DNA from 3 places in the Streptomyces sp. NPDC093097 genome. Region 3 is predicted to be linked to each of the others. Evidence: riboswitches for the same ligand, from Rfam matches in the RefSeq annotation. Region 3 holds a riboswitch; each other region holds the start of a gene.

Region 1 (4,031 bases), on a different contig from region 3:
ACGACCTGATCTCGGGGCTGATCCGGGCCTCCGACCACGGTGAGCACCTCACGGAGAACGAGGCCGCCGCCATGTGCTTCGTGCTGCTGTTCGCCGGCTTCGAGACGACGGTCAACCTGATCGGCAACGGCATCTACGCGCTGCTCCGCAACCCCGCCCAGCGGGAGCTGCTCCAGAAGTCGCTCGCGGCCGGCGACACCGACCTGCTCACCAACGGCATCGAGGAACTGCTGCGCTACGACGGGCCGGTGGAGCTGGCGACCTGGCGGTACGCGACCGAGGAACTGACGCTGGGCGGCGCGCGGATAGCCGAGGGGGACCCGGTGCTGGTGGTGCTGGCCGCCGCCGACCGCGACCCGGCCCGGTTCACCGAGCCGGACGTGCTCGATCTCACGCGGCGTGACAATCCGCATCTGGGATACGGGCACGGCATCCACTACTGCCTCGGCGCACCGCTGGCCCGCCTCGAAGGCCAGACCGCGCTCGCGACGTTGCTGACGCGGCTGCCGGATCTCCAACTTGCGGCGGAACCGGACGAATTGCGCTGGCGCGGCGGGCTCATCATGCGCGGATTGCGCACACTTCCCGTGGAGTTCACGCCCGAACCGTCCTGACCAGGGACGGGCCCATAGTTGACGGAACGTCAGCTGCGTGACCAATGCGTGATAAGCGCTACACCGGCTTGTGACAGCGCGTGACCCCGGTTACCTTTCCAGCGGCGATCGGGTCGGCCGGGGGCTGCCGTACGGCGAACCCTCCGACCCCGATCGGCACCTCCAATCGCCGCGCGAAAGGCAACCGCATGCGTTCCGGGAACGGCCGGCACCGTCGCCCCCGACAAGCACCGGCCATCTTTGTCACGGTCGGAGTGACCGGCGCGGGCCTGGCCCTGCCGTTGCTCAGTGCGGGCGGCGCCCAGGCCGCCGACACCACGACGTGGGACCGCGTCGCCCAGTGCGAGAGCGGGGGCATGTGGAGCTCCGCCAGCGGCAACGGCTTCTACGGCGGCCTCCAGCTCACCCAGGAGATGTGGGACGACTACGGCGGCTCCGCCTACGCCTCCCGCCCCGACCTCGCCAGCCGCGCCCAGCAGATAGCCGTGGCCCAGGCGATCCTCGACGACCGCGGCCCCGACGCGTTCCCCAGCTGCGCGCTGGAGGCCGGACTGGCCAAGGGCGGCAGCAAGCCCGGCGTGGACCCGGGCAGCACCAGCCGGCCCGACCCGCGCCCGTCGCCGAGCCACCCCGCGCACGACGACCCGGCGGACGACGCCCCGGCCGCCGGCGACCCCTCCGGCACGGCGGGAGAGCCGGGCCAGGCGGGCCCGGGCATGGACACGCCCACCCTGCCCGGCAGCGGCTCCGGCTCCGACGCGGACGCCGACACCGGCGTCGACGCCCCGGACGCGCCCTCGGCGACCCCGGCCCCCGCGGACTCCGCGTCCCCCTCCGGGCCCTCGTCCGCCGACCCGTCCCCCTCGTCGTCCGGCCGGCCGGCCACGCCGTCCCACGGGGCGCCCTCCGGGACCCCGTCCGCCCACCCGTCGGGCCCGGCGTCCACGCCGCCCGCCGCCGGCAGGCACCGCGGTGCGCCGGAGGACGGCACGGGTGCCGACGGCGGCCGGGACGGCGACGGCGGCCGGCACCCCTCCCGCGGCGGGGACGCGCACCGCACGCCCCCGGCGGGCACCGGCGACTACCGCGTGCGCCCCGGTGACAACCTGTCAGCCATCGCCGAGCACCACGACCTGCCCGGCGGCTGGCCCGCGCTCTACGACCGCAACCGGGATGTCGTCGGCGCCGACGCGGACCTCATCCTGCCTGGTCAGTTGCTCGATCTCGGCCGGACGCAGGGGTAGTTACCGCAGGTTCGGGGCGTTTCGTAAAAGTGAGATATGGCTCTCGTTGCGGGGGATGGGGGAAACTCCGTCCCCCGTTTCCATACCAGTGCCTACCTGCGGAAATAACCTCCCCGGTGATCAAAAACGGTCAACTGGGTTCAGAAGATGGGGTTTGAACACCAAGGGGCTTTTGCTTACGGTCAGGACCGCTCGCCAAAGCGGGCCCTTCGATCGCACGCCGAGTCCTGCCGGCGGTCGGAGTCGACGACGCGCAAGCGCCGAAGGCAGGAGCGGGGGACCCAAGGTAAGTGCCGGCCCCGCCCGCGAAAGCGGGTCAGCCGGCTTGGGGTGAAGCCGCGTGCGCAGCAGTGCACGCGGCCGGGCAGCTCACACGGCCCGAACCCGACAGCTCACCTCGTAGGCGTCGGTGAGGAAACGAACGCACGATGCTGATCAACAAGGGCAAGCACCGCCGCAGCTCCAAGGCCGTCCGCGTCGCCACCCTGGCCGGTGTCGCCGGCGCCGCCGTCGCCGTCCCGCTGATGGGCGCCACCTCCGCTTCCGCCGCCTCCGTCGCCACCTGGGACAAGGTCGCCCAGTGCGAGTCCGGCGGCAACTGGTCGATCAACACCGGTAACGGCTACTACGGTGGCCTGCAGTTCTCGAACTCCAGCTGGGCCGCCGCCGGCGGTACCCAGTACGCGGCCCGCGCCGACCTGGCCACCAAGGCCCAGCAGATCGCCGTGGCCGAGAAGCTCCTCGCCATGCAGGGCCCGGGTGCCTGGGGCTGCGCCGGCGCCGGCAACCTGACCGCCGGTGGCCCGGCCGCCAACGTCGACACCTCCGGCGCCACCGTCAAGAAGAGCCAGGGCACCGAGCTCCGCAAGCAGACCCAGGGCGCCGAGGTCCGCAAGCAGACCCAGGGCACCACCAAGAAGTCCGCCCCGGTCCGCGAGCAGTCCCGCCCGGCCGCCCCGCAGGACTCGCACCGCTCCGGTGCCACCTACACCGTGAAGTCGGGCGACACCCTCGCCAAGATCGCCAAGGCGCACGGCACCCACTGGAAGGCGCTCTACGCCGCCAACAAGTCCGTCATCGGCGGCAACCCCAACCTGATCTTCCCGGGCCAGCACCTCAGCATCTGAGCCTGACCCGCAAGAGCTGCCCCGCCCCGGCGCGTACCCCCGAGCGCGCCGTGGCGGGGCTTCTTGCGTGCCGCCCCGCCACGGCGTTCCCCGCATAGCGAACACTGCGCGGAAACCTCCCGTGAACTGGGATTTCGGGCTGCTTGCCGGGTTTTTTGGACCCGTGGAGCGGGCCACGGGCGAGCGGATCCGTCCAAGGCCGTTAGGCTCATGCCGAGAACTCCAGACACCTCCGAAGGAGACAACGTGCCGTCCATCGACGTCGTCGTAGCCCGCGAAATTCTCGACTCGCGAGGTAATCCCACGGTCGAGGTCGAGGTCGGCCTCGACGACGGCAGCACCGGCCGTGCCGCCGTTCCGTCCGGTGCCTCGACCGGCGCCTTCGAGGCCGTCGAGCTCCGGGACGGCGACCCCAACCGCTACCTCGGCAAGGGCGTGGAGAAGGCCGTCCTGGCCGTCATCGAGCAGATCGGCCCGGAGCTGGTCGGCTACGACGCGACCGAGCAGCGGCTGATCGACCAGGCGATGTTCGACCTGGACGCCACCGACAACAAGGGCTCCCTGGGCGCCAACGCCATCCTCGGCGTCTCCCTGGCCGTCGCGCACGCCGCCTCCGAGGCCAGCGACCTGCCGCTGTTCCGCTACCTCGGCGGCCCGAACGCGCACGTCCTGCCCGTGCCGATGATGAACATCCTCAACGGCGGCTCGCACGCCGACTCCAACGTGGACATCCAGGAGTTCATGATCGCGCCGATCGGCGCGGAGTCCTTCTCCGAGGCGCTGCGCTGGGGCGCGGAGGTCTACCACACCCTCAAGAAGGTCCTCAAGGAGCGCGGCCTGTCCACCGGCCTCGGCGACGAGGGCGGCTTCGCCCCCAACCTCGGCTCCAACCGCGAGGCCCTGGACCTCATCCTGGAGGCCATCAAGCAGGCCGGCTACGCCCCCGGCCAGGACGTCGCGCTCGCCCTGGACGTCGCCGCCTCCGAGTTCTACAAGGAAGGCAAGTACGTCTTCGAGGGCGAGGAGCGCTCCGCCGCCGAGATGAC
Region 2 (4,031 bases), on a different contig from region 3:
GATCATCGCCTCGGCCCGGTCGCCGATGCCGCGCTTGGGGACGTTGAGGATCCGGCGCAGCGGGACGGCGTCCTCGGGGTTGGCGAGCACCCGGAGGTAGGCCAGGATGTCGCGGACCTCCTTGCGCTCGTAGAAGCGCACGCCGCCGACGACCTTGTAGGGCAGCCCGACCCGGATGAAGATCTCTTCGAAGACGCGGGACTGGGCGTTGGTGCGGTAGAAGACCGCGACGTCGCCGGCCTTGGCGTCGCCGGCGTCGGTGAGCCGGTCGATCTCGTCGGCGACGAACTGGGCCTCGTCGTGCTCGGTGTCGGCGACGTAGCCGGTGATCCGGGCGCCGGCGCCGGCGTCCGTCCAGAGGTTCTTGGGGCGGCGGTTCTCGTTGCGCTCGATGACGGCGTTGGCGGCGGAGAGGATCGTCTGCGAGGAGCGGTAGTTCTGCTCCAGCAGGATCGTGGTGGCGTCCGGGTAGTCCTCCTCGAACTGGAGGATGTTGCGGATCGTGGCGCCGCGGAAGGCGTAGATGGACTGGTCGGCGTCACCGACCACGCACAGCTCGGCGGCGGGCGTCTCCTGGCTGCCGGGGCCGACCAGTTCGCGCACGAGGGTGTACTGGGCGTGGTTGGTGTCCTGGTACTCGTCGACGAGGACGTGGCGGAAGCGGCGGCGGTAGTGCTCGGCGACGTCCGGGAACGCCTGGAGCAGATGGACCGTCGTCATGATGATGTCGTCGAAGTCCAGGGCGTTGGCCTCGCGCAGCCGCGCCTGGTACATCGCGTACGCCTGGGCCAGGGTCTTCTCGAAGCCGTCGGCCGCCGTCCCGGCGAAGGTCTCCTCGTCGATGAGCTCGTTCTTGAGGTTGGAGATCTTCGCGCTGAAGGACTTGGGCGGGAAGCGCTTGGGGTCCAGGTCCAGATCGCGGCAGACCAGGGCCATCAGGCGCTTGGAGTCGGCCGCGTCGTAGATCGAGAAGGACGAGGTGAAGCCGAGCTTCTTGGACTCGCGGCGCAGGATCCGCACGCAGGCGCTGTGGAAGGTGGAGACCCACATGGCGCCGGCCCGCGGGCCGACCAGCTGCTCGACGCGCTCCTTCATCTCACCCGCGGCCTTGTTGGTGAAGGTGATCGCGAGGATCTGGCCGGGGTGGACGTGCCGCTCGGCGAGGAGGTGGGCGATGCGGTGGGTGAGCACCCGGGTCTTGCCGGAGCCGGCGCCGGCGACGATCAGCAGCGGGCCGCTGCTGTGCACCACGGCGGCCTTCTGCTGGTCGTTGAGCCCCTCCAGGAGGGCCGCCGGGTCGAGGGCCGGGCGGGCGGCGCCGTCGCGGTAGTACGGCTCCCTGGGCGCGGGCGCGTCGAACTCCCCGCCGAAGAGGTCGGCGGGCATCTCCTCCGGGACCGGGCCGTGCTCGTCCTCGGGCGGCGGCGGGGGCTCCTCGTCCGGGGGGCCGAGATCCGCCAGGAAGCTGTCGTCAAAGAGGCTGCTCATCGCCCACCGAGTCTAGGCCGCCGCACTGACAACCGGACCCGGAGTGACGGATTGTCCGCTCCCGCCCCGGCCGGAGCATGCAGTACGCCGCCGGGCGGGGCCGAGGGGCCGCGCAGGTCCAGGTCACGAAAAGGTTTCGGGCATATCGAACACTCGCCTTCACAGGAGCCACACGAGTTGGCTACGGTCTCGCTCGGGCAGCCCGCCGTCCCAGCGGACGAGAGCGTTCGCACGGGCCGCCCCCGCCGAGTCCGGCGCTGCCCCCAGGCATCCGGAGCCGGGGACCCAAGAGCACAACTGGGGTGAATCGACCGGGGTGACCGTCGCCAGGCGGACGCACCGGCCGTAGGGCAAGCCTTCCGTCAGCAGACCGCCCGAACCCGACAGCTAACCCGGTAGGCGGTCCACGGAAGGAGTCGCCGGCCTTGGCGTCCCATCGCAAGCCGCGCACCCCCATACTCGCCACGCCCGCCGGTCGCCGTACCGCGACCGGGCTCACCACCGCCGCGCTGGCCTCGGTCACCCTGCTGTCGCAGACCGCGAACGCCGCCCCCAAGGCGCCGCAGCAGAGCATCGAAGAGGTCAAGCAGAAGGTCGACGACCTGTACCAGCAGGCGGAGGTCTCCACCCAGAAGTACAACGCCGCCAAGGAGAAGGCGGCCGGCCAGCAGCGCACCGTGAACCGCCTGCTCGACGAGGCGGCCCGGCGCGCGGAGAAGATGAACGAGTCCCGGCGCCGGCTGGGCACGTTCGCCTCGGCGCAGTACCAGAGCGGCGGGATCAACCCGACCGCCCAGCTGATGCTGGCCAAGGACCCGCAGCAGTTCGCCGACCGCAACCACCTGATGGAGCGCCTGAGCGGGCAGCAGAAGCAGGCGGTCAGCGACTACCAGAAGCAGGCCGCCACGGCCACCCGCCAGCGCGTCGAGGCCACCCGCAGCCTGGAGGACCTCCAGCAGTCGCAGACGTCCCTGAAGGACAACAAGCGGGAGGTCCAGGGCAAGCTGGCGCAGGCCCGGCAGCTGCTGTCCCGGCTGACCGCGCAGGAGAAGGCGCGGCTGGCCGAGCTGGAGCGCCAGAAGCAGGCCGAGGCCGAGCGCAAGGCCCGGGAGGAGGCCGAGAAGCGGCGGCAGCAGCCCACCGACGGCTCCGGCCAGACCACCCCCGGCGGCGGCACGTCGTCCGGCGGCGGCACCTCCTCCGGCGGCGGTTCCTCGGACGGCGGCTCGTACAGCACCAAGGCCCAGAAGGCGCTCGCGTTCGTCCGCGCCCAGATGGGCAAGCCGTACGTCTGGGGCGCCACCGGGCCCAGCTCCTACGACTGCTCGGGCCTGACGCAGGCCGCGTGGAAGGCGGCCGGGGTCGACCTGCCGCGCACGACCTGGGACCAGGTCAAGACCGGCACCCGGGTCGCCACCGCCGATCTCCAGCCCGGTGACCTGGTGTTCTTCTACAACGACATCAGCCACGTCGGGATGTACATCGGCGACGGCAAGATGATCCACGCCCCGCACCCGGGCGCCAACGTCCGGATCGAGTCGATCTACTACATGCCGATCTACGGGAGCGTCCGGCCCGCCTAGCCTGCGCGTGCCCCGCGCCCGCGGACCCACCCCCCACACGCCACCGCGCGGTCATCCGCCGTCTCCGGAGTACGGAGCGGGATGACCGCGCGGTGTGCCGTTGCGTCACGGCGGTGCGGGGCCCGGGGCCGCCGCTTGCCGGGCGGGGCCGGGCCGCCGGGCGGGCTCAGGTCCAGAGCACCGCGATGAAGATGTTGAGCATGGTGAGGCCGCCGACCGCGCCGAAGAGCGGCTTGGCGAGCGTCTCCTCGTCCCGCTTGACGTAGACCAGCGCCAGGATCACCACCAGGACGGTCATCTTGATGCCGATCTTGATGTTGTTGAGCGAGGCCCCCTGCATCTCGTTCAGACCGACCAGCGCGATGCCGGTGACCAGCATCGTCAGCGCGCCGTGCAGCATGGCCGGCACGAAGCGGGCGGTGCCCGCGCTCATCGCCTTCATCTGGGTCAGGAAACCGCCCAGGAGGGAGGCGATACCGATGATGTGCAGAGCGACGACGGCATTGATTACTACGTCCATAGTGCTGGATCGTATCCGCCCTATAGCACGCCCTTTCCGGCAGGGCGCCCGCGATGCCCGCTTCGGTCAGGGCCCGCCGCTCCCGGCCCTCCTCCGGCCGCCGGGCCGGTCATCCGCGCATCGCGAGCGGTCGGATACGGGCAATGCCGGGCAAGGGGGTTCGGCACCGTGACCGCGGGCCTAACTTCCTCCTGCACACCCGACCGGGCCGGCACCCCCGCCCCGGTCGCCTTCGCCCCGCAGGAAGGAAGTGACGGCCGCCATGGCGTCGCACCACACCACCGCAGAGCGGCCCCCGCTCGCCCCGCCGTCGGCCCGCGCCCGCACCGGCCGCGGCCCCCGCGCCGGGCTGCTGCTCGCCGCGGACCCGCAGCGCTGCCTGGACGGCGCCATGGTGCTGGAGCGCTCGGGCGGCCACCAGGCGACCGCGGTGGCCGGCT
Region 3 (4,031 bases):
GAGGACGCGGCGGCCGCGGTCGGTCGCCAGGTATCCGGCGGCCTTCTCCGAACGGGCGCTGTCCACACTGCCGCCCGGGCGGTACTTGCCGGTCAGGAAGCCGGAGGCGAGGGCGTAGTACGGGACGGCGGCGACGCCGTTGCGGGCGGCCACCTCGGCGAGTTCGCCCTCGTAGGTGTCCCGGGAGACCAGGTTGTAGTGGGGCTGGAGGGCCACGTAACGGGCCACGCCCTCGCGCGCGGAGAAGTCCAGCGACTCCTCCAGGCGCCGCGCGGAGATGTTGGACGCGCCGATCTCGCGGACCTTGCCGGCCTTGACGAGGTCGTCCAGGGCGGTGAGGAACTCGCCCACCTCGACCGACTCGTCGTCGTAGTGGGTGTAGTAGAGATCGATGCGGTCCGTGCGGAGCCGGGCCAGGGACTGGTCGACGGCGGCCTTGATCGTGGCGGCGGACAGGCCCTTGTGGTCGGGGTGGGCGCCGACCTTGGTGGCGATCACGACGTCGTCGCGGTTGCCGCGGGACGCGAGCCAGTTGCCGAGGACGGTCTCGGACTCACCGCCCTTGTTGCCGGGCACCCAGGCCGAGTACACGTCGGCGGTGTCGATGAAGTTCCCCCCGCCGGCCACGTAGGCGTCGAGGACGGCGAAGGACTGGGCCTCGTCGGCCGTCCAGCCGAAGACGTTGCCCCCGAGGCAGAGCCGGGAGACGGTCAGCGAACCGAGCGGGTGGCCGGTGGAGCTCTGGGCGTGTGGTGCGTTCATGTCCTATCAACGCCGGGGCAAGGGGAGTTGTTTCCCGTTCGGGGGGAGTTGTTCCCCGTTCCGCGCCGCGGTGCGGTCGGCCGCCCACGGGGGGGTGGGCGGCCGGCCTGGTCCTCAGATGCCGACCCCGCGGTCGCGCAGCCAGGACACCGGGTCGGTCGGGGCGCCCCCGTGGGGGCGGACCTCCAGGTGGAGGTGCGGCGTGGCGGCGTGCCCGGTGGCGCCGACGCGGCCGATGACCTCGCCCGCATGGACCCGGCCCGACGCCCTGACCAGGGAGGACAGATGGCAGAACCAGAGCTCCGTGCCGTCGTCGAGGGTGAGGACGCTGCGGTAGCCGTACGCGCCCGTCCAGCCGGCCTGGGTGAGCGTCCCGTCGTGAACCGCCCTGACCAGCGTGCCCGTTGGGGCCGTGAAGTCCTGTCCGGTGTGGTCCGCGGCCCAGCGGTTGCTGATCTGCCCGAAGCCGGTGGCGAGGGCGGCGGAGGCGACCGGGGCGACGAAGTCCGTTGCGCGGTGGGCGGATTGGCCGGCCGCAGGGGCCGCGGCCGCCGTCGCGGGCGCCTCGCCGGTCGCCTTCTCCGCCGTCGCGGTCGGCTCCTCGGCGCCATGGCCCACCGGCGCGTCCTGGACGGCCTGCCCGCCGGCTACCTCCTCCTCGGGCGCTCCGGACTCCTGCGGGCCGCCGCCCTGCTGGAGGATGCGGTGGCGCAGCGCCTCGGCCGGGCCCGTGCCCTGGGTGGTGTCGCCGGGCCGGGGGTGGGCGGCGGCGGGGGCGGAGGCGTCCGCGGTGGTGGCCGGGGGGGCGGCCGCCGGGGTGTGCGCTGCGGCGTCGTCGGCCGCACCGCCGGGGTCCGGCATCGAGATCGGCACCGGCGGCCGGCCCTCGGCGGCGGCCACTCCGCTCGCGCCGACCGCCGCGATCACGCCGACGCCCAGCGCCGTACCGCCGCGCGCCAGGCCGCTGCCGCGCTGCCTGGCCACCCGGTGCTTGCCGCGCAGGGAACGGAAGGTCTCCTCGTCGACGCCCACCGCGTCACCCGAGACCCACTCCGCCCCGGCGCCGTCCCCTTCGGGACGGTGGACCGGCTCGCCTCCGGGCAACGCCCCCTGGGGCGTCCCCTCAGGGGGCAGCGAGCCGTCACCCGACGGCCGCCCGTCGGGCAACTCTCCATAGGGGAAGGGGACATGGGACGGGTCGGCACGATGCTGCCCCCCGTCGAGCGGTACTCCACCGCGCTGCGCCGCGCCGAACGGCGCCCCGCTGGCCGGTTCCGCGACGGGATCACCGGGCTCGGCGGGGCCGCCGGGACCAATGGGGGCGGCGTGGCCGGCGGGGCCGGCGAAGCCGATCGGGCCGCCGAAGTCGGCGGGGCCGCCGACTCCGTAGCCGGATGGAGCGTGAGGGGCGGGCCTATTGGACGCCACGGGGGCGCACTCCTTTCCTTCCTTCTCGCCTACCGGGTTAGCTGACGGGTTCGGAGCAGGAAGGTCTCCTACGGGCACCGCCTGGCGGGAGGCGCCCGATTCACCCCAAGAGGGTGGTTCCCCGGTTCCCTCCACTCAATTCCCGGCAATCCCAGGCGGATCCGGCAGGCTCCCCGAAACCGGTCGATCCGGGCGGCTCGACGCGGGTCGTGGACACGGGTCGGGCAGGGCGGGAGGCCGGCGTGTGCAGGGGTGGCTCAAGGGTCGTTCTGGCGGTGCGGAAAAGTGCGTACGGGATTCGGCGTCGGCGCGCGGCGCCGCCACTTGCGACGGCTGGGACGACCGCGCTCCGTTATCGGACAGTAATAGAGACGACGGCGGAAATCCAAGCGTTCCCACGAATCCCCGGGGGTTCCGCACGCCCTCCCAAAGAGCCCTGGCGTGGACTTTTGCCCCCAGTACGGCCGCAAACAGGGCGAGTTGGCGTCATCGCGCCAAACGATCTCGCGATGATTGTGTGTCAGTTGTTATGCGGAGGGACGCCTCGTGATCACTGAGGGTGAGGACGGTAACGTCGCCTCATGGTCGTCAACGTCACGAACACCGGGAACGTCGTCAACACCCCACAGGAAGTGGCGGATCGGTACCGGGAGTTCTCCCGGCAACAGGCGCGGGGGCGGTCCGACGCGCACGAGGAGCTGACCGCCCGGATCGGCCAGGACGACGAGTTCTGCGAGCTGCTCTCGGGGTCGCTGCCGGCCGGCAACAAGCAGCAGCCGAACCTGCTGCTCGCCGCGGTGCGCTATCTCGACGGCCCGCACGCGGAGTTGGGGCCGCGCGGCGCGGTGGCCTACGGGCGCTGGCGCGAGTGGACGGTCCGGCACTGGGATGAGGTCCGCTCGGTGATCGTGCGGCGCTCCACCCAGACCAACGAACCGGCCCGCTGCGCCGCGCTGCTGCCGCTGCTGGCCCGTCTGCCGCAGCCGCTGGCCCTCCTGGAGGTCGGGACGTCGGCGGGGCTGTGCCTGCACCCGGACCGGTACCGCTACCGGTACGTCCAGGAGGCGGGCCGCGGGACGGGCGGCCCTCACGGGAGCGCCGCCGTCGAAGGGGGCGCACCGGAGTCCCCCCTCACGTTCACCTGCCGCACCAGCGGGTCGGTGCCCGGCGACGACGGCGGTGCGGCGGCGCTGCCCGGCGACCTGCCCGAGATCGTCTGGCGCGGCGGCATCGACCTGGACCCGCTGGACCCGGTCGGGAACGCGGACGACCTCCGCTGGCTGCGGGCCCTGGTCTGGCCGGGCGACGAGGCCCGTGCGGCGCGGCTCACGGCGGCCGTCGAGGCGGTGCGGACCGCACCCCGCCCCGTCCTCGTCCGCGGCGACCTGGTCGACGAGCTGCCGGCGCTGGCCGCCCAGGCGCCGCCCGAGGCGACGCTCGTGGTCTTCCACAGCTCGGTGCTGAACTACCTTCCGCCCGCCCGGCGCGAGGAGTTCGCCCGCCTCGTGCGGTCGCTGCTCGCCGAACGGAACGGCGGGGGCCACTGGATCTCCCAGGAGCACCACAGCGTGCTGCCGTGGATCACCGCGCCGGAACACCGGTCCCTGGGGCCCGAGGACGGCCTGCTGCTGACCCTCGCCGTGGACGAGCGCCCGGTCGCCCTGACGGGCCCGCACGGCCAGAGCGTGCACTGGCTCCGGTCCGCGTGGCCGTAGGCGCTCCAGCGGCCCCGTGCGGGCCGTGACGGCCGCACAGGGGGCCGAGGGCGGGCGGCGCGGGCCGGCCCCGCCCTCGGCCGTCGTTGAGCGCCGCACCGAACCCGCCGCCGAGCCCGCCCGCCC

The links. A riboswitch is a leader RNA that binds a small molecule or an ion and turns the genes downstream of it on or off. The one in region 3 is predicted to bind cyclic di-AMP.
Region 1: linked by a shared signal. The riboswitch ahead of ACIQE0_RS14195 (transglycosylase family protein) and the one ahead of ACIQE0_RS36525 (M23 family metallopeptidase) in region 3 are both predicted to bind cyclic di-AMP.
Region 2: linked by a shared signal. The riboswitch ahead of ACIQE0_RS04265 (NlpC/P60 family protein) and the one ahead of ACIQE0_RS36525 (M23 family metallopeptidase) in region 3 are both predicted to bind cyclic di-AMP.

The regions. Positions count from the first base shown of each region.
Region 1 covers NZ_JBIVOW010000006.1:423,809-427,839, forward strand. Annotated here, with positions in the region: gene ACIQE0_RS14185 (cytochrome P450) at 1-614, shown strand, start outside; gene ACIQE0_RS14190 (transglycosylase family protein) at 869-1,858, shown strand; cyclic di-AMP (ydaO/yuaA leader) riboswitch at 2,107-2,279, shown strand; gene ACIQE0_RS14195 (transglycosylase family protein) at 2,287-2,985, shown strand; gene eno (phosphopyruvate hydratase) at 3,196-4,031, shown strand, end outside.
Region 2 covers NZ_JBIVOW010000002.1:296,421-300,451, forward strand. Annotated here, with positions in the region: gene pcrA (DNA helicase PcrA) at 1-1,488, opposite strand, end outside; cyclic di-AMP (ydaO/yuaA leader) riboswitch at 1,734-1,906, shown strand; gene ACIQE0_RS04265 (NlpC/P60 family protein) at 1,914-3,071, shown strand; gene ACIQE0_RS04270 (hypothetical protein) at 3,238-3,591, opposite strand; gene ACIQE0_RS04275 (C40 family peptidase) at 3,854-4,031, shown strand, end outside.
Region 3 covers NZ_JBIVOW010000036.1:18,563-22,593, forward strand. Annotated here, with positions in the region: gene ACIQE0_RS36520 (aldo/keto reductase) at 1-762, opposite strand, end outside; gene ACIQE0_RS36525 (M23 family metallopeptidase) at 877-2,190, opposite strand; cyclic di-AMP (ydaO/yuaA leader) riboswitch at 2,202-2,367, opposite strand; gene ACIQE0_RS36530 (DUF2332 domain-containing protein) at 2,772-3,905, shown strand.